2 regions of the Acidovorax sp. Q11 genome follow, and region 1 is predicted to be linked to the other one. Evidence: riboswitches for the same ligand, from Rfam matches in the RefSeq annotation. Region 1 holds a riboswitch; the other holds the start of a gene.

Evidence for each region. A riboswitch is a leader RNA that binds a small molecule or an ion and turns the genes downstream of it on or off. The one in region 1 is predicted to bind glycine.
Region 2: linked by a shared signal. The riboswitch ahead of ACYZGB_RS08335 (D-amino acid dehydrogenase) and the one ahead of gcvT (glycine cleavage system aminomethyltransferase GcvT) in region 1 are both predicted to bind glycine.

Annotation. Positions count from the first base shown of each region.
Region 1 covers NZ_JBUDZG010000002.1:100,739-110,020, forward strand. The annotation lists gene ACYZGB_RS02890 (Crp/Fnr family transcriptional regulator) at 1-232, opposite strand, end outside; gene gcvP (aminomethyl-transferring glycine dehydrogenase) at 249-3,161, opposite strand; gene gcvH (glycine cleavage system protein GcvH) at 3,305-3,679, opposite strand; gene gcvT (glycine cleavage system aminomethyltransferase GcvT) at 3,875-5,023, opposite strand; glycine riboswitch at 5,074-5,200, opposite strand; glycine riboswitch at 5,222-5,311, opposite strand; gene ACYZGB_RS02910 (TRAP transporter large permease) at 5,329-6,606, opposite strand; gene ACYZGB_RS02915 (TRAP transporter small permease) at 6,603-7,097, opposite strand; gene ACYZGB_RS02920 (TRAP transporter substrate-binding protein) at 7,248-8,219, opposite strand; gene ACYZGB_RS02925 (Lrp/AsnC family transcriptional regulator) at 8,652-9,116, shown strand; partial or broken gene ACYZGB_RS02930 (LysR family transcriptional regulator) at 9,212-9,282, shown strand, end outside.
Region 2 covers NZ_JBUDZG010000007.1:72,245-81,526, reverse strand. The annotation lists gene sorT (SorT family sulfite dehydrogenase catalytic subunit) at 1-827, shown strand, start outside; gene sorU (SorU family sulfite dehydrogenase c-type cytochrome subunit) at 829-1,167, shown strand; gene ACYZGB_RS08335 (D-amino acid dehydrogenase) at 1,221-2,540, opposite strand; glycine riboswitch at 2,632-2,744, opposite strand; gene ACYZGB_RS08330 (2-keto-4-pentenoate hydratase) at 2,970-3,764, shown strand; gene ACYZGB_RS08325 (YXWGXW repeat-containing protein) at 3,847-4,302, opposite strand; gene ACYZGB_RS08320 (hypothetical protein) at 4,462-4,842, opposite strand; gene ACYZGB_RS08315 (DUF6463 family protein) at 4,873-5,280, opposite strand; gene ACYZGB_RS08310 (ABC1 kinase family protein) at 5,318-6,658, opposite strand; gene ACYZGB_RS08305 (DUF2867 domain-containing protein) at 6,645-7,220, opposite strand; gene ACYZGB_RS08300 (TetR/AcrR family transcriptional regulator) at 7,217-8,065, opposite strand; gene ACYZGB_RS08295 (helix-turn-helix domain-containing protein) at 8,248-8,979, opposite strand; gene ACYZGB_RS08290 (hypothetical protein) at 9,132-9,282, shown strand, end outside.

The sequences.
Region 1 (9,282 bases):
ACGAGCGGTTGCGCTCGGTACCCTGTTCGTTCAGGTAGAACAGCCGCACCACGCCGCTGCGCACATGCCAGCAGCGTGTGCTGGTTTCACCGGCACGCTGCAGCAGCGCGCCAGCGCCGAACTGGCGGCGGGGCAGCGCTTGCCACAGTGCAGCCAGAGCGGGCTCCGTCTGGACGAGCGCCTCCAGCGCGGGCGGTTCGCAAACGTTGCAGGCGCTGGGCGAGGCGGTCACAGCGCGCTCCGCCCACTCAGGCGTAGTCCGACACCGGGATGCAGCTGCAGCTCAGATTGCGGTCGCCCCACACGTTGTCCACACGGCCCACGGGCGACCAGTACTTGGCCTGGCGCAGGGCCGCCACGGGGTAGGCGGCCGCTTCGCGGGTGTAGGGGCGGGCCCATTCGCCGCTCAGCAGGTTCTCGGCCGTGTGCGGTGCGTTCTTGAGCGGGTTGTTGTCCTGGGGCAGCTTGCCCGCTTCGATCTGGCGGATCTCTTCGCGGATGGCGATCATCGCGTCGATGAATCGGTCGATCTCGAACAGCGTTTCGCTCTCGGTGGGCTCCACCATCAGCGTGTTGGGGACCGGGAAGCTCAGTGTGGGCGCGTGGAAACCGTAGTCGATGAGGCGCTTGGCGACATCCTCGGCCATCACGCCGCTGGTGTCCTTCAGGCCGCGCAGGTCCAGGATGCACTCGTGCGCCACATGGCCGTTGGCGCTGGCGTACAGCGTGGGGTAGTGGTCCTTGAGGCGCGCGCTGATGTAGTTGGCGCTCAGGATGGCCGTCTCGGTGGCGGCCTGCAGGCCGTCTGCGCCCATCATGCGGATGTACATCCAGCTGATGGGCAAAACGGCGGCGTTGCCCAGGGGGGCGGCGCTCACCGGGCCGACCTTGCCAGTGGCAGGGTTGCGCGGCTGATCGCCCTGACCGGGCAGGCCAGGAAGGAAGGGCACGAGGTCTTCGACAACACACACGGGACCGACGCCAGGGCCGCCACCGCCGTGGGGAATGCAGAAGGTCTTGTGCAGGTTCAGGTGGCTCACGTCGCCGCCAAATTCACCAGGCGCGGCCACGCCCACCAGGGCGTTCATGTTGGCGCCGTCCACGTATACGCGGCCGCCGTGGCTGTGCACCAGGGCGCACAGCTCCTTCACCTGGGTCTCGAACACGCCGTGCGTGCTGGGGTAGGTGATCATCACGCAGGCGATGTTGCCGCTGTGCTGCTCGCACTTGGCCTGCAGGTCGGCCAGGTCCACATTGCCGTTGGCGTCGCAGGCCGTCACCACCACCTGCATGCCCACCATCTGGGCGCTGGCGGGATTGGTGCCATGGGCGCTGCTAGGGATCAGGCAGATGTTGCGGTGGCCTTCGCCACGCGACTCGTGGTAGCCCTTGATGGCCAACAGGCCTGCGTATTCGCCCTGGCTGCCGGCGTTGGGTTGCAGGCTGATGCCGGCATAGCCCGTGGCCTCGCACAGCCAGGCGCGCAGCTGTTCGTCCAGCGCCTTGTAGCCCTGCTGCTGGTCAGCCGGGGCAAACGGGTGCATGTTGGCAAACTCGGGCCAGGTGATGGGGATCATCTCGCTGGTGGCGTTGAGCTTCATGGTGCAGCTGCCCAGCGGGATCATGCTGCGGTCGAGCGCCAGGTCCTTGTCCGACAGCTGGCGGATGTAGCGCAGCATGCCGGTCTCAGAGTGGTGGGTGTTGAACACCGGGTGCGTGAGGTAGCGGCTGGTGCGGCGCAGCGCGGCGGGGATCAGCGGTTCGATGCCGTTCTCGAAAGCGTCGAAGGTGGGCAAAGCCTGGCCGTCCTTCGCAAAGATCTTCCACAGCAACTCGATGTCGGCGCGCGTGGTGGTCTCGTCCAGCGAGATACACAGGTAGTTTTCAAAGCAAATTCGCAGGTTTGCGCCTGACTGTATTGCCTTTGCAGCTATTGATTTTGTAGCGCCATCGGTTTTCAGCACCAACGTGTCGAACGTGGCTTGTTCACGCACCGGCGCGCCCAGTTGCACGAGGCCCCGGGCCAGAATGGCGGTGTAGCTGGCCACGCGCTGGGCAATGCGCTGCAGGCCCTCGGGGCCGTGGTACACGGCGTACATGCTGGCGATCACGGCGGGCAGCACCTGGGCCGTGCAGATGTTGGAGGTGGCTTTTTCGCGGCGGATGTGCTGTTCGCGGGTTTGCAGTGCGAGGCGATAGGCTGGCTTGCCGTGCACGTCCACGCTCACGCCCACCAGGCGGCCGGGCAGGTTGCGCTTGAACTCGTCGCGGCAGGCCATGAATGCGGCGTGGGGGCCGCCAGCACCCATGGGCATGCCAAAACGCTGGGTGGTGCCCACCACGATGTCGGCGCCTTGTTCGCCGGGCGGTGTGATCAGGGTCAGGGCCAGCAGGTCGGCGGCCACGATGAAGGCGGCCTGCTTGGCATGGGCTTTTTCCACATCGGCACGCAGGTCGTCAATGCGGCCGCTGGTGGCAGGGTACTGGGCCAGCACGGCAAAGTAGTCGCCCGCCAGCAGGCTGTCCCATTCCTCGGCCGAGTTGGCCAGGCGCACTTCCAGGCCCAGGGGCTTGGCGCGGGTCTGGATCACTTCAATGGTCTGGGGGTGCGCGTCGCCGGCCACCACAATCACGTTACTCTTGCTCTTGACCGAGCGCTTGGCCAGGGTCATCGCCTCGGCGGCTGCCGTGGCTTCATCGAGCATCGACGCGTTGGCAATCGGCATGCCGGTCAGGTCGCACACCATGGTCTGGAAGTTGACCAGAGCCTCCATGCGGCCCTGCGAAATTTCAGCTTGGTAAGGCGTGTAGGCGGTGTACCAGGCGGGGTTTTCGAGGATGTTACGCAGGATGACGCCCGGCGTGTGCGTGCCGTAGTAGCCCTGGCCAATGAAACTCTTAAGCACCTTGTTTTTGCCCGCAATGGCCTTGAGTTCGGCCAGCGCTGCGGCCTCGGTGGTGGCCGCTGGCAGATCCATGGCGCGGCTGCGTGCGATGGAGCGCGGCACGATGGAGTCAATGAGCGCGCGGCGCGAGGCCTCGCCGATCACGGACAACATGTGGGCTTCATCCGCTGCGTCGATGCCGATGTGGCGGGGCAGGAATTCGGCGGCGTTTTCCAGCGCGGACAACGGCAAGGAGGTGGGCAGGGCGGCAGTCATGGCGGGCGTTCGGGGTGCTATGAAAAAAGAAGCTGCTGGCGCTTGTCAGTCGGACATTTCAAAGGATTTTTCTTTGAAATCCAATGGAATCAAACGCAGGCAGCTATGGTTTTGAAACCGGAGACGAATGGGCCAAGCGCCCATCAGGCGTTGGCTGCAAAGGCCGTGTAGGCCGTCTCGTCCATCAGGGCGTCGAGCTGGGCCACATCGGCCAGCTTGACCTTGAAGAACCAGCCCGCGCCCAGCGGGTCGCTGTTGGCCAGCGACGGGTCGGCGCGCAGGGCTTCGTTCACTTCCACGATCTCGCCGGTCACGGGCATGTACACGTCGGCAGCAGCCTTCACGGACTCGACCACGCCCGCCACGTCACCCTGGCTGAAGCTCGCACCCACCTCGGGCAGGTCCACAAACACCACGTCGCCCAGCGCATCTTGTGCGTGCACGGTGATGCCCACCACGGCAGCAGCGGTGTCGGCGGTGTTGATCCATTCGTGTTCTTTGGAAAATTTGACGGTCATGGGGAAGCTCCTCAAGCAACGGGTAAATAAAGGAATCAGCAATGTAAGCGGCAAAGGGCCGTGGTTTATGCCTTGGCGTGTGCGACGTGCGTGGCGCATGCCAGCGCCCCCGCGCAAGGGCCGCCCCGCCGCGCTGGGGGCGTCCCCCTTCCAGGGGGAAGGCGCCGTAGGCGACTCAGGGGGTATGTCATTTCTTCAGCCGCGAAAGTAGTTGGCGGGCGTGAAAGGCATGGCGCGCACTTCCATGGGCACGGCCTTGCCGCGCACGATAGCGTTCACACGCGTGCCGATGGCGGCAAATGCGGGCGCCACATAGCCCATGGCCACGGGCTCGTTCACCGTGGGGCCCAGCAGGCCACTGGTGACTTCGCCGATCTTCTGGCCGTCCGTGCTTTGCAGCTCGGTGTGCTCGCGTACGGGCACACGTTCCAGCGCCACCAGGCCTACGCGCTTGCGTAGCAGGGTGGCGGGGTTGTCGATCTGCGCCAAGACTTTGTCGGCGCCCGGGAAGCCGCCCGCGCGGGCGCCACCGGTGCGGCGCACCTTCTGGATGGCCCAGTTCAGTGCGGCTTCAGGCGGCGTGGTGGTGGTGTCGATGTCGTTGCCGTACAGGCACAGGCCCGCTTCGAGACGCAGCGAGTTGCGGGCACCCAGGCCGATGGGTTTGACCTCGGGCTGGGCAAGCAGGGCGCGGGCCAGGGTGTCGGCCTGCGCAGCGGGCACCGAGATTTCAAAACCGTCTTCACCGGTGTAGCCGCTGCGGGTCACAAAGCAGTCGCAGCCTGCAATGCTGAATGCGCCGCCGGTCATGAACACCAGTTTTCCCACGCCGGGCGCGAGGCGGGCGAGGGCGGTGACGGCCTGCGGGCCCTGCAGTGCGAGCAGGGCGTGGTCGGGCATGGGCACCACTTTGCAGCGCTGGCCGATGCGGGCCTGGATATGGGCAATGTCGCCCACCTTGCAGGCGCCATTCACGATCACGAACAGCGTGGACTCTCCATTCACCTCGCCCTGGTTGAAGAACATCAGGTCGTCAATGACCGTGCCCTCGTCGGTGAGCAGCAACCCGTAGCGCTGCTTGCCTACGGGCAGGTCGATCACGTCCACGGGCATCAGGGTTTCAAACGCCGCAGCTGCATCGGCGCCGATGAGTTTGAGCTGGCCCATGTGCGATACGTCGAACAAGCCCGCTGCGGTGCGGGTGTGCACATGCTCGGCCATCAGGCCTGCGGGGTACTGCACGGGCATGGAATAGCCCGCAAAAGGCACCATGCGGGCGCCCAGCTCGATGTGCAGGGCGTTCAGGGGCGTGGTGAGCAGGGTAGACGTGGCAGGGGCTGACATGGCGGAACTCCGGGGCAAATGGGGGCCGCAGCCACACGGGTGGCCACGGGATTTGCCCTGCTGTCCGCTTTACCTGAGAGATTCACCGCAGCGCCCTGGCTGGCCATGCGGTTTGCTCCTTCGGTGGATGGCCTCATCACGCGGTGCGGTGGGCCATCTCTCTCCAGCAAGGGAACGCCCGCATCACTGCGGGCGGTTGTCAGTCCTTTTGCCTGAGCGTTCGGCTGCTGCCTGCGCCTTCGGCGGTGCTGCACGCCCTGTTTGGCGGGCGGAGCACTCTCTCCTGACGGGCGGGATTCTAACGCCTACTTGGCATAGACCAGGTCACGCAAGGCCAGAGAAATCGATGGCACATAGGTAATGACCAGCAGGCACACCAGGATCACGCACACAAAAGGCAGCAGGTGTTTGATGATCCGGTCCAGCGAGATCTTGGCCACCGTGCAGGCCGCAAACAGGTTCACACCAAAGGGCGGTGTGATCATGCCCAGCGCCAGGTTCACCACCATGATCAGCCCGAAATGCACCGGGTCGATGCCAAAGTGCATGGCCACGGGCGCCAGGATGGGCGCCAGCACGATGATGGCGGCGCTGGTCTCGATGAACATGCCGATCACGAACAGCGCCGCATTCACGCCCAGCAGGAACAGGGCAGGGGACTGCAGCACGGCTTCGAGCCAGCGGCCGATGGCATCGGGCACCCCGGCACGTGTGATGAGGAACGCAAACAGCCCGGCGTTGGCGATGATGAACATGATCACCGCCGACGAGATGGCCGACTTGCGCAGGATGGCGAACAGGTCCTTGATGCGGATCTCGCGGTAGATCACCATGCCGACGATGAGCGCATAGAACACGGCCACGGCCGATGCTTCGGTGGGGGTGAAAACGCCGCCGTAGATGCCGCCCAGGATGATCACAGGCATGAGCAGCGCCCAGCCTGCCTGCAGCGTGGCCTTGCCAAAGGGCATGCGGCCATCGCCGTCGTTCTTGCCCCAGCCCTTGTACTTGCAGTACGCCCATACGAAGAGCATCAGCGCGGCGCTGATCAGCAGGCCCGGGCCAAAGCCCGCGATGAACAGCTCGCCAATGGACACTTCGGCGCTCACGCCGTACAGGATCATCGGAATCGAGGGCGGAATGATCACGCCCAGCTCGGCACTGGTGGCCTGCAGCGCCGCCGCATAGCTGGTGGGGTAGCCATGCTTGATGAGCGCGGGGATCAGGATGGCACCAATCGCAAACGTGGTGGCTACCGACGAGCCCGAAACGGCCGCGAAGATCATGCAGGTGAGCACGCAGGTCATGGGCAGGCCGCCCTGCACGCCGCCCACGATGCTCTTGGCAAACTCCACCAGGCGGCGCGAGATGCCACCGGTCTCCATCAGGTTGCCCGCGAGGATGAAGAAGGGGATGGCCGCCAGCGGAAACTTGTTGATCGAGGCGAACATCTCCTTCACCGAGATCAGCATGTTGGCGTTGGATGCCTGGATGCCCAGGATGGAAGCGAGGCCGATGGACACGGCCACCGAAATGGTGAGTGCAAAGCAAATCACCATCGTTGAAATCATGACCATGCTCATTGGGCGGTCTCCAGTTCCATGCGCAGGGGGTCGATGAGATTGCCGATGATGCCGACAGTGCAGAACAGGCCGCCGATGGGCATGGCCAGGTAGGCCCAGAACATCGATACGGATTCCAGCCCTGCCATGCTCTGCACACCACCGCGCTGGGCGTAGTCCCAGCCGTACCAGATGACGATGCCGATCAGCGCCAGGGCTGCCAGCGCGACCACCCAGTCCAGCACCCGCCGCAGGGCGGGAGGGCTCCAGCGGTACAGCACATCCACGCTCACCATCGCCCCCTGGCGGAAGGCGGCGGGGATGGCGAGGAACACCATCCAGATCAGGCTGAAGCGGATCAGCACTTCCGTCCATTCGGCGGGCTGCTCCAGCACAAAGCGCATGAGGATCTGGAACATGCCCAGCGAGGCAGACAGGGCCAGCATGGCGCAGGCCCCCAGCATGGCGATGAACGTGGTCCATCGTTCAAAGGTGAGAAAAGCATTTTTCATGGGGCGGTTCCAGCCATGGGCAGTTGTTGAATCAACAGGGGGAACAACACGGTAAGCAATCAGGCAATAAACCCGGGGCGAGAATAAAAACGCCCGATAGCGCTTGCGCTACGGGCGTTGGTTGCTACTACAACGATAGTAGCGTGGGCATCACTTGAAATCGCGGATCTTGTCGAGCGTGGCCTTGCCGAACTGTTTTTCGAATTCGGCATTCACGGGGGCCAGTGCGGCCACAAACTTGGACTTGTCGGGGTTGTCCACCACCGTCATGCCCTTGGCGCGCAGGTCGGCCACACCCTTGGCATCGTCTTCGTCCACGCGGGCCCGATTGGCCTTGGTGCCTTCCTTGGCGGCGTCGATGAAGGCCTGTTTGTCCGCGGCCGACAGTTTCTCGAAAGCGCCCTTGTTCATCACGAAGATGGCAGGCGAATACACGTGGCCGGTCAGTGTCAGGTGCTTTTGCACCTGGTCGAACTTGGCCGAGATGATCACGGGCAGCGGGTTCTCCTGGCCGTCCACAGTACCTTGTTGCAGGGCCGTGAACACTTCGGGGAAGGCCATGGGCGTGGTGATGATGCCAAAGCCCTTGTACGCGGCGATGTGCACGGGGTTCTCCATCGTGCGCATCTTCAGGCCCTTGAGGTCATCGGGCGTGTTCACCGAACGCTTGCTGTTGGTCATATGGCGGAAGCCGTTTTCGGCCCAGGCCAGGGCCTTGAAGCCCTTGCTGTCGAACTTGGTCAGCATCTCCTGGCCGATGGGGCCGTCCAGCACGGCGCGGGCGTGGGCCTTGTCGCGGAACAGGAAGGGCACGTCCAGGATCTTGGTCTCTGGCACAAAGTTGGGGATGGGGCCTGTGGAGCTGAACGCCAGCTCCTGCGTGCCCAGCTGCACGGCTTCGATCGACTCGCGCTCGCCACCCAGGGCGCCGTTGTAGAAGGTCTGCACCTTGTAGCGGCCACTGGTGCGCTTTTCGACTTCCTTGGCAAACGTGTCGATGGCAATCCCCTGGTGAGAATTCTGGGCCGTCGAGATGCTGATGCGCATGGTGGTCTGCGCGGCAGCGGTGGCCACAAAGCCGAGCGCGAGGCTCAGGCCGACGACGAGTCTGGTCAATTGCATGGTGTCTCCTGTTGATGGTGGGGCAGGGGTGGGTTGCGCTGGGGCCCTTGCGGAGCCGCCCCCGACCTCGCTGAAATTATGGCGGTGCAGCATGGCCGCAGGCATCCGGGTTTGTGCTGGTAAGCGTGCTTATTAACTGGGCTGCAGGGCGTTTGCAGTTGCATTGGCGACACTCCGAGTGCTGGGCTGGCAGACCTGTACATGCGGTCTGTATGGCCGCCGCCGGGTGCTCGTGATGGGGCCCGGAATGCCAAGGGCCCCGTGCTGGCGGTAACCAGCCGGGGCCTTGTCAGTTTGTGCGCTCCGGTAAGAGCGCCTTGATGAAAGAAGTATGCGCCGCGTGGCAGAGATGAATTTGCTGAATTCGCTTCGATTGGCCTTGTTTGCAGAAAAATTTGCTGCAATGGAAGAATTTTGTGAATAATCCGGCCGATGGATCGCCTCGATAGAAAAATTCTCGCCGTGCTGCAGGGCAACGCGCGCGCCAGCTTGCAAGAGATCGGCCAGACCGTGGGCCTGAGCCCGTCGCCCTGCTGGGGGCGCATCAAGAAGATGGAAGAGGCGGGTGTCATCCAGGGCTACACGGTGCGCATCAACCCGCAGTCGCTCGACCTGGCCGACACGGTGCTGGTGCAGGTCACGCTCGACAGCCATTCGGACAACACGCTCGAAAAATTTGGCGAGACCCTGGCCAGCATTCCTGAGGTGATCGAGGCACACCTGGTGTCGGGCGACTACGACTACCTGCTGCGCATCGTGGTCAAGGACACGCGTGACTACGAACGCCTGCTGCGCGAGAAGCTCTACAAGATCAAGGGCATACGCCACAGCCGATCCAGCTTTGTGCTGCGCACGCTCAAGAAGGCCGATCTGCCGCTTTTTGTGGGGTCGATTTGAATAAAAATGGCCGCTTCCGCGCTATGGTCAAGCGCTTTGTGCTATCAAAATAGGAGCATTCGGCGTTTGCTGAAATGCGCTTGGGAGCCTCCACCATGAACCTGCGATTTGTCGAAGCCTTCTACTGGGTAGCCTCCCTCAAGAGCGTGACACGTGCGGCCGAGAA
Region 2 (9,282 bases), on a different contig from region 1:
CCACGGTGCTGCAGTGCTCGGGCAATGGGCGGGGCTTTTTCCCCAGCAAGCCCAGCGGCACACCCTGGCAGGTGGGTGCGGCAGGTTGTGTGGTCTGGAGCGGTGTGCCGCTGCGCAACGTGGTGGCGGCCCTGGGTGGCCTGGCCGATGGTGCTGCTTACCTGACCGGCACGGGCGGCGAAAAACTGCCCGAGGGCGTGGACCCGCTCACCGTGCTGGTGGAGCGCTCGGTGCCCGTGAAGGCACTGGATGACGCTCTCCTGGCCTGGGAGATGAATGGCGAGCTGCTGTCGCTCGCGCACGGCGGCCCGCTGCGGCTGGTGGTGCCGGGCTACCAGGGCGTGAACAACATCAAGTACGTCAAGCGCGTGGCGTTTACCAGCGCACAGTCACAGGCACGCATCATGTCGCACGGCTACCGCATGTCGCCCCCCGGCAGCAAGGCCAGCCCCGACCAGCCTTCGGTGTGGGAGATGGGCGTCAAGTCCTGGATCAACGGGCCGCTGCCCGACAAGGGCGCGCTCAAGCCCGGGCAGGTGCAGGTGCATGGCGTGGCCTTTGGCGGCACACGCGGCATCAAGGGTGTGGAAGTCTCGGTCGATGGTGGCAAAACCTGGTTGGCGGCCAAGCTCATCGGCCCCGACCTGGGCCCGTTTGCCTGGCGGCAGTTTGCGCTGCCCGTGCGTCTGGAGGCAGGCAGCCATGTGCTGGCCAGCCGCGCCACCGACACGGCGGGCAATGTGCAGGCCGAGCAGCGCGAGGAAAACCTGGGCGGCTACAACAACGCCAGCTGGCGCGACCACGCTGTCACGGTGGCTGTCGCCTGACATGGGGCGGTGGAACCGAGCGCGCCACCTCGGGGTGGCGCTGTGGGCTGTCGGTGCCTGTGCGGCGGCCTGGGCCGCCGACCCTGCCGAACTGGCGCGTGGCAAGGAGCTGTTCACCAAGATCCAGCCCGCCTGCGCGGTGTGCCACACGCTGCAGGCCGCTGGGGCCGAGGGCCAGGTGGGCCCGGTGCTGGATGAGCTGAAACCCGACGCGGGCCGCGTGTTGCGCGCGCTGAAGGCAGGCATCGGCGTGATGCCCTCGTATGCCGAGCGCATGAGCGAGAAGGACATGCTGGCCGTGGCGCAGTTTGTGGCGCACGCCACGGGCGCGGCCAAGTAGGCGCGGGCTTTCGTGGCGGTTGCAGCGCTGCCTCGCTGCAACCGCGCGCTGCTTCAGGCCGCCGTGCGCGACGGCACCAACGCCGCGCCCGCCGCACGCCCCTGCAAGCCCTGGAACGCAAAGTCCACCTCGGGCACGCGGCCGCTCACGATGTCGGCCAGGGCCTTGCCCGAGCCGCAGGCATGCGTCCAGCCCAGCGTGCCGTGGCCGGTGTTGAGGAACAGGTTGCCCACCTTCGTCTTGCCGATCAGCGGCACGTTGCTCGGTGTAGCCGGGCGCAGTCCGCTCCAGAACTGGGCCTGGCTCGCGTCGCCCGCGCCAGGGAAAAGCTGTTCCACACGCCGCACGATGGCCTCGCAGCGCACCTGGTTCAGGTGGCGGTCGTAGCCGTTCAGCTCGGCCGTGCCTGCAATGCGCAGGCGATCACCGCCGCGTTCGCTGGTGTAGCGCGAGAACACGAGCTTGAACTCGTCGTCTGTCAGGCTCACCTGGTGCGCCTTGCTGGCGTCTTTCACCGGCATCGTCACCGAGTAGCCCTTGGCCGGGTAGATGGGCAGCTGGATGCCCAGCGGCTGTGCCAGCAGCGGGCTGAACGAGCCCATGGCCAGCACAAACGCATCGCCGCGCACGCGCTCGAACCGGCCCTCGGCGTTGGTCACTTCCACGTGGTCGATGCGGCCGCCTGCCTCGCGCAGTGCGGTGATGTGGTGGCCCATGCGGAACTGCACGCCCGCCGCCTCGCACAGCTTGGCCAGCTCGCGCGTGAACTGGTTGGCATCGCCCGATTCGTCCTCGGCCGTGTAGGTGGCGCCCGCCAGCTGCGGGCGGATGTGGGCCAGCGCGGGTTCAAGGCGCACGGCCTCGTCGGCGCTGATGACCTGGCGCTCGCAGCCCAGCTGGCGCATCTGCTCGGCCGGGGCCAGTGCGCCGTCGAATTCCTTTTGGTTGGTATAGAAGTGGAGGATGCCCTGCGTGCGCTGGTCGTACTGGAGGCCGGTGGCCGCGCGCAGCTGCTGCAGCGTGTCGCGGCTGTAGGTGCCCAGGCGCACGATCTGCTCGATGTTGTGGCGCGTGCGCGCGGGCGTGCAGTTGCGCAAAAAAGACAGGCCCCACAGCCACTGGCGCATGTCGGCTCGGATGCGGAACAGCAGAGGCGCGTCCTCCTTGCCCAGCCACTGCAGCACCTTGAGCGGCGCGCTGGGGTTGGCCCAGGGCTCGGCATGGCTCACCGAGATCTGGCCGCCGTTGGCAAAGCTGGTTTCGGCGCCGGGCGCACCCTGGCGGTCGATGACGGTCACCTCGTGACCGAGTTGCGAGAGGAAATAAGCCGAAGTCACGCCGAGCAAGCCGGCGCCGAGAACGATCACGCGCATTTTTGAAGCCTTTTAAGGGGTCTGCGCCTGATGGGTATGCGATTGCAGCTACTAAATCAATAGCAAGCAGCTGGCGCATGTCCGCCAGGCTGCCGCTCCCCCTGTCCTTGGTACCTGAGAGATTCACCGCCATCCCACCCGGGCTGCGGCTTGCTCCTTCGGTGCGCTTCGCGTTGCGCGAAGCGGCTCTCCAGACGGCTTTGAAAAATGGTGCAGTACGGAACCTGAGCGTGTATGGGAGTTTGCGCCTTCGGTGCACAGCGGGCGGTGCCACTGCGCTCTCCTGCGGGGGCCATTCTAGGAGCGCACGACACGCGAAAACCGACTCCTGTGCGCTAATGGGCCGCAATCGTTGCTGATGCTGGGGCCGTGGGCCCCCGGTGGCTGGTGGCCATAATTTGCCGATCTCCCTGACCCTGGAACCGCCCCATGCCCGATACCGCCTTTGACCCGCAGACCAGTGCCGCCGTGCTCACCATGGCCCGCCAGGGGCGCACGCCCCGCCCGCTGGACCTGCCCGCTGGGTTGCGCCCGCAGAACGCGGCCCAAGCCTATGCGGTGCAGGACGCGGTGGTGCGCGAGCGCGGCGAGGTCGCGGGCTGGAAGGTGGGCGCGGCATCGCCCGATGCACTGCCCGCGCGCGCGGCGCTCACCCGCGATTCGGTCTGGGTGGCGCAGGCCCAGCACGCCGGGCAAGCCGCTGTGCACCTGCCCGCCGCCGGTTTTGTGGTGCTGGGGGTGGAGGCGGAACTGGCCTACGAACTGGGCGCCGATCTGCCCCCGCGCGCCGCGCCCTACAGCCTGGACGAGGTGCGTGCGGCCCTGGTGTCGGTGCGCGCTGCCATCGAGGTGTGCGACACCCGTTTTGCCGCCTGGGCCCAGCAGGGCGAATGGAGCCGCCTGGCCGATCAAGCCTGCCATGGCGCCCTGGTGGTGGGCGCCGGGACGGCCGATCTAGCGGCAGTGCAGCCGCTGGCGCAAGGGGTGAGGCTGTGGGTGAACGAATCGGTGGCCGTGCAGCACACCACCTGGGGCAACCCGGCGGGCGACCCGCTGCGGTTGCTGGTGTGGCTGGCCAACGAAGGCGCACACAGCCTGGGCGGGCTGCGCGCAGGCCAGTGGGTGACGACGGGCTCGTGCACCGGCACCGTGCTGGTGGCGCCGGGCACCCGGGTGGTGGCGGATTTCCCGGGCCTGGGCCTGGCGGAGCTGGTGTTCGACTGAACAGCACCCAGCCAACGCTGCCCCAGTCCGCCGCGCCTTTCAGCGCCTGTTTGTGATCTCCTGCGAGATCGTAAACAGGCTCTCAGTTGCGGTAAGGGTTGTCGGGGCTGCGGTCGTGGCGGTTGGATACACCGTCGCCATCGCGGTCCCGGTCGTGGCGGTTGGGCACACCATCCCGGTCGCGGTCCCAGCCGCCACGCTGCATGTCCCAGCGGCCGCCATGTTCCACCCAGCGCGGTTCGCGGTAGTGGTACCCGGGGCGGGCCTTGACCCAGTGGCCTTGCTGCCAGACATGGCGGTGGCCACGCCACTCCCAGTGGCCGGGCACCCAGACCATGCCCCGGCGTGGGTGGGGCACGGCCTCATGGCGGGGTGGTGGGGGCGCCTGGTACTGCACCACCACAGGCGCCGGGCCGTGGTAGCGGGGCGCGTCCGCACCGATGACAACGGTGGCGCTGGTGTGCTGCGCGTGCGCTGCCGTGGCGGCAGCCAGCGTCAGCAGGGCGATGGATACAGCGGCGAGTGCATTGCGGGCCATGGTGAACTCCTAAAAATGGTCCCTGTCGGAACCGGAGCCTTGATGCTGCGGGCCCTGCGTCAAGCCGGTGTAGTCGGATTGCGAAGTCTTGTGAAGTTGTGTTTCCTGGGGCGGAGGCGCATGGGAGGAGTGTGATTTTTGTCACGCTCGCGGCAGGGCTCAGCGCCACCAGATCACCACCGCCAGCAGCATCAGCGCTACCCATGCGGGGTGCCGCCCCTCGGTGGCAAAAAATACGAGCAGCCCGCAGGCCAGCGTGGCGCCTGCCGCCACATCCGCTACCCAGGCGCCCAGGCCCGCGTCCACGGGCACCATGCCCAGGCGCCACAGCAGGGCGCTGAAGGCCCAGCCCAGCACCGTCACCAGGTGCCAGCTGCCCCAGAGGATGCGCACATGCTGCTCGCGCAGCACGGGCTGGCCGCCTGTGGGCACCACGCCACGCAGGCGCAGGGTGCGGAACACCAGGATTTCTCCGAGCACGGAATGGACGGCGCCCACCAGGGCCAGGCCCACGGCTGCAAGCACCAGCGAAGTGTTCATGTTTTGTCTCCTCTTGGGACTGGGCACTGCTCAGGCGGCCAGGGTCCGTTGGCCGGGGGACCAGCACATTGCCAGCGCGGGTGGCAGCACCAGCCAGAAGCCCGATGCGGGCATGAGCGCGATGCCCAGCAGTGCCAGGGCCAGCACCCCCAGACCCAGTGGACGCAGCAAGCCGGGGGCTGGCGCCGCATGGCGCTCGATCAGCAGCACGGCCCAGCCCAGCAGGGCCAGCACGGCGCCAAACAGCACGAACCAGGCCACAGCGCCCGCCATGGGGTCGGTGCCCACGCTGTCGATCACGCCGCGCCGAACGATCTCCTCCAACTGGGGCGGGAACACGATGGCGGCAAACAGCGTGTGGATGGCGGCCACGGCGAGCAGCCACAGGCCCTTCCAGGCGGTGCGAAGCGTAAAAGGAGGTGGGGGGGTGAGGGTCATGGCGGGCAAGCTCCGTGAAGGGGGCATGGTCAGGTGGTCAGGGCTTGGCGGTGGTGCGGGCGAGCCAGTGCGCGCCCCGGGTGTGCACCCGTGCGCCCAGTTGCGTGAGCAGGTGCATCAGTCCCATCCACATGCGCTCGAACGCGGGCATTTCGCAGGGCACTTGCTGCAGGTGGCGGCCCAGCACGCGCTGGTCGGCGGGTGGGGTCAGCGGCGGTGGGGTCTTGGTGCCAAAGTCAAACACCGCCTGTGTGAAGGGCTCGATCTGCCAGGCCTGCATCTCGGCCAGCGCGGGGGCCAGGTCAGTGCAGTAGGTGGGCAGGCTCACATCGGCCCCGGCCAGACCCAGGGCCTGGTAGGCCTGCAGCACGAGTGCATGGCGCTGCGGGTCGTCCGCAGGCCGCAGCAGCGCCGACCAAGCCTGCGCCACCTGGGCGCGAAACCCTGCGGACAGGCTGCGCGTGCAGCCAAAGTCCAGCACGCCCACCGTGCCATCGGGCGCAAACACAAAGTTGCCCGGGTGCGGGTCGGCATGCACCCGCCCCAGCACAAAGAGGCAGTGCATGAACCAGTCCCACAGGTGCTGCCCGGCCTGGTCGCGCTGCACCTGCGTGGGTTGGGTGGCCAGCCAGGCCTGCAGCGGCTGGCCCGGCAGAAACTGCTGCGTGAGCACCTGGGCGCGGGTGTGCGACAGGATGGGCCGGGCCATCACCACCCCCGGCTGCGCGGCGTGCTCTGCAAACCACTGCAGCTGTTCGGCCTCCTGCAGGTAGTCCACCTCGCGCAGCAGGGTGGCTTCGATCTCGGCCATCACGCCGTCCATCACCGCGTCGGTGGGCAGGGGCAGATCGGTGTGGGCCAGTGCGCGCAGCGCGGCACGCATGAGCTGCATGTCGCTGGCAATGGTGGCGGCGATGCCGGGGTACTGCACCTTCACGGCCACCGTGCCGTGGCCCGTCAGCTGTGCGCGGTGCACCTGGCCCAGGCTGGCGGCGGCAAATGCGGTGGGCTCGAAGTGGTCGAACAGCGCCTCGGGCTCTTGCCCGAAGGCCTGGCGGAACACGCGGCCCACCAGTGCGCGGTTGAGCGGTGGGGCCTGGTGGTGGGCGCGGGCCAGCTCGCGCCGCACGCCCTCGGGCAGCAGCTGCGGGTGCATGCTGAGCAGCTGCGACACCTTGAGCGCCGAACCCCGCAACTGCCCCAGCGCGCCGAACAAGATGCGGCCCAGCGCTGCCTCGTGCTCGGCCTGCGCCTGGGCTGAACGCTTGCGCGTGCGGTGCGAGAGCTCGGCCATGCCGATGCGCGCTGCCGCCAGCCCGGTGATGGCGCTGCGGGCCAGCTTGCCGGTGCGCGGGGCGTCCGTTTCAGTTTTGGCCATGGTTTGCCAGGCGCTGCGCCGTGCCGCGTGCAATCACGCGGTGGATCGGCGTGATCACCGCCATGTACGCGTGGCCCAGTGTGTTGTGGATGTGCACCACCGTGCTCAGCACCACCCGGGGCGCGGCGCCGGGAGCCGCGGGCTGTTTGCAGATGGACACCTGCACGTCCAGGTGCTTGTCGTCCTGGCCCATCACCACCTCGGTGTCGCTCAGGTGCCGGATGCGGAAGATGCCCACCCGGTCGCCCACGCGGTAGCTGCGCGCGTCGCGCAGTGCGCGGCCACTGGCGGGCGGGTGGCCGTCGTGCAACTGGCCCAGGTCCTTCAGGCCCACCAGGCGCACGGCCTTGTTGCGCACAAACATGAGGGCGCGTGTCCATGCCGGGGTGCGGGCCGCCACATCCAGCCACGACTGCAGGGCCGAGCGTGCGGGGTGTCGGTCGGTCACCTCGTAGGCGTCAAAAAAATCGGCCCCGGGCAGCGTGGCGTGGATGGCCGTGCCCTGTGGCACCTGGGTGGCGCGCGCGGTGGTGGGGGCTGCGATAGCGGCGGGCGAATTCATGGTGTGCTCTTCTTTTTGTGGGTGGCGGCGGGTGCCGCCGCCGGGGTGCGGGGCGCGCGTGTGGCGCGGCGTGGGGGCGGCGCCGGGGGCTCGGGGCTGCGCGCGGATGGGGCAGCCGGGGCACTGCCCAGCGTCTGCCGCGCCAGTTGCAGCATGCCCAGCAGGCCGCTTCCGTGCTGGGCCATGCGCGCCATCTGGCTGCGCAGCACAAAGCCGCCCAGCTGCGCCACGCGGTTGACCAGGCCCACGCGCAGCGCCTGCACCAGCACACCCAGCGACAGGTCCACCAGCTGCGTGGTGTCAGCGAACTCGTCGGAGGTGTCGGCCAGCCAGTAGCTCACCACGCCCGCGAGGTAATCGGTATAGAGGCTGCCCGCCAGGCCCTTGAAGTCGCAGGGCTCGATCTCGCCGCTGGCCTCGGCGGCTTCCAGAAAACTGCTCACCGCATCGCGCAGGCCCTGGCGCGCCGCCAGGGGCTCGGCCAGCATCGACAGCGGCGAGCGCCGCGCCAGCCCGCGCACCTGGGCCACGAACTCGCGGTCGGCCAACAGGCGCTCCAGCACCGCGTCGGTCAGGCGCTGCAGCTTTTCCTGCAGGCCGTAGCCATCAAACCCCGGGGTCTGCAGCGTGTCGGCCAGCGCCTGCTGGACGGTGTCGTCCAGGTAGCCGACCACGATGCGGTCCTTGGTGGGGAAGTATTTGTAGATGGTCGCGTCGCCAATGCCTGCGGCACGCGCGATGTCCTTCATCGTCGTGCCGTCAAAGCCCTGGCGGGTCATGAGGTCCACCGCGCTGGCCACGATCTGGCGGCGCGTGGCATCTTGTTGCTGGCGGGTGGTTTTCATTTGACTATCTTTAAATTAACAAAATTTGTTATTTAAAGAATAGTTGTTTCTCTTTGAGGGGTCAAGCCTCGTGGGCCGCTGTGGCTTGTTTTGAGAGCCTGTGAGGCTCCTTTTGATGCACTTTTTTGGCCTTCTCCGCGCATGGGTAAAGCGGATTAAGCTATCAATAAGTGAGCATTCGGCTACCTGCGCATGCTGGAGAACGCCTCGAACTCCCAGCTGCGCATGGCCAGCAGCAGGGTGTAGCCCTCGCGCTCGCGTTCGGGCAGCTTCTGGTCGGCCAGGTGCTGCTGGGCAAAGTCCTGGGCCACGCGCTGCATGCGCTCCATGAAGGCGGGGGCCAGGCTGCGGCTGATGTTGCCGTGCACCAGCAGCACGCCTTCGCCCGTGCCGTCAAAGCCGCCCGCAAAGTAGTCGAGCAGCGCGTGCTCGCGAAAGTAGTTCATCACCGGGCCATGGGGCCGCCAGCGGAAGGTCTTGGCCAGCTTGAGGCGGTAGCGGTTGAGCGGCCGCAGCTCGATGATGCCGATGCGGTCGAGCTGCGCGAGGTATTTGATGCCCTCGGCCTCGGTGAGACGGTAGGTGGTGACGACCTGCTCCAGCGTCCATTGGCTGAGCACGCAGATCGCCATCAGCAGCAGCTTCTTGTCGCCCACCACGGCCTTTTCCTGCTCCTGGCTCAGCTCCTTGAGCAGCGGCTGCGCATCGGCCACGCGCCGCGCCAAGTCGGCAAAGTCCAGCGCCAGTGCGCGGCAGATGGCGTCGATGCGCGACAGCGGCATGTCGCCCTTGGCCAGCATGCGCTTGACGCTGGACTCGGCCATGCCCAGCGCCTGGGCCAGGTCGGCGTAGGTCATCTGCGCGGTTTTCAGTTCCTTTTTCAGGGCGGTGACGAGGTCGGCGGTGGTGCTCATGGCTGGGGGCGGTTGGCGGGTATTGGTGGGTGTTAGGTATCAATTATCAATACCCAGGGTGGCATGGGTAGCCCTTTGTGCGACTTTTACGGGGCCCAGACGCGATGGCCTGCCCACACTGCGCGGCATTCCAACCCCGCAGGATTTCCGCCATGCCGTTGTTTTCTTCCGCAACTCCTCTCAACCGGGCCGAGACTGGCTTGTTGCTGGGCGCTGCTGCCCTGATCGCCCTGGCCGTCTGGGGGCCGGTGCTGCCCGCCAGCGAACACCAGCATGCGTTTGCCGACCAGCGGGTGTGGCTGG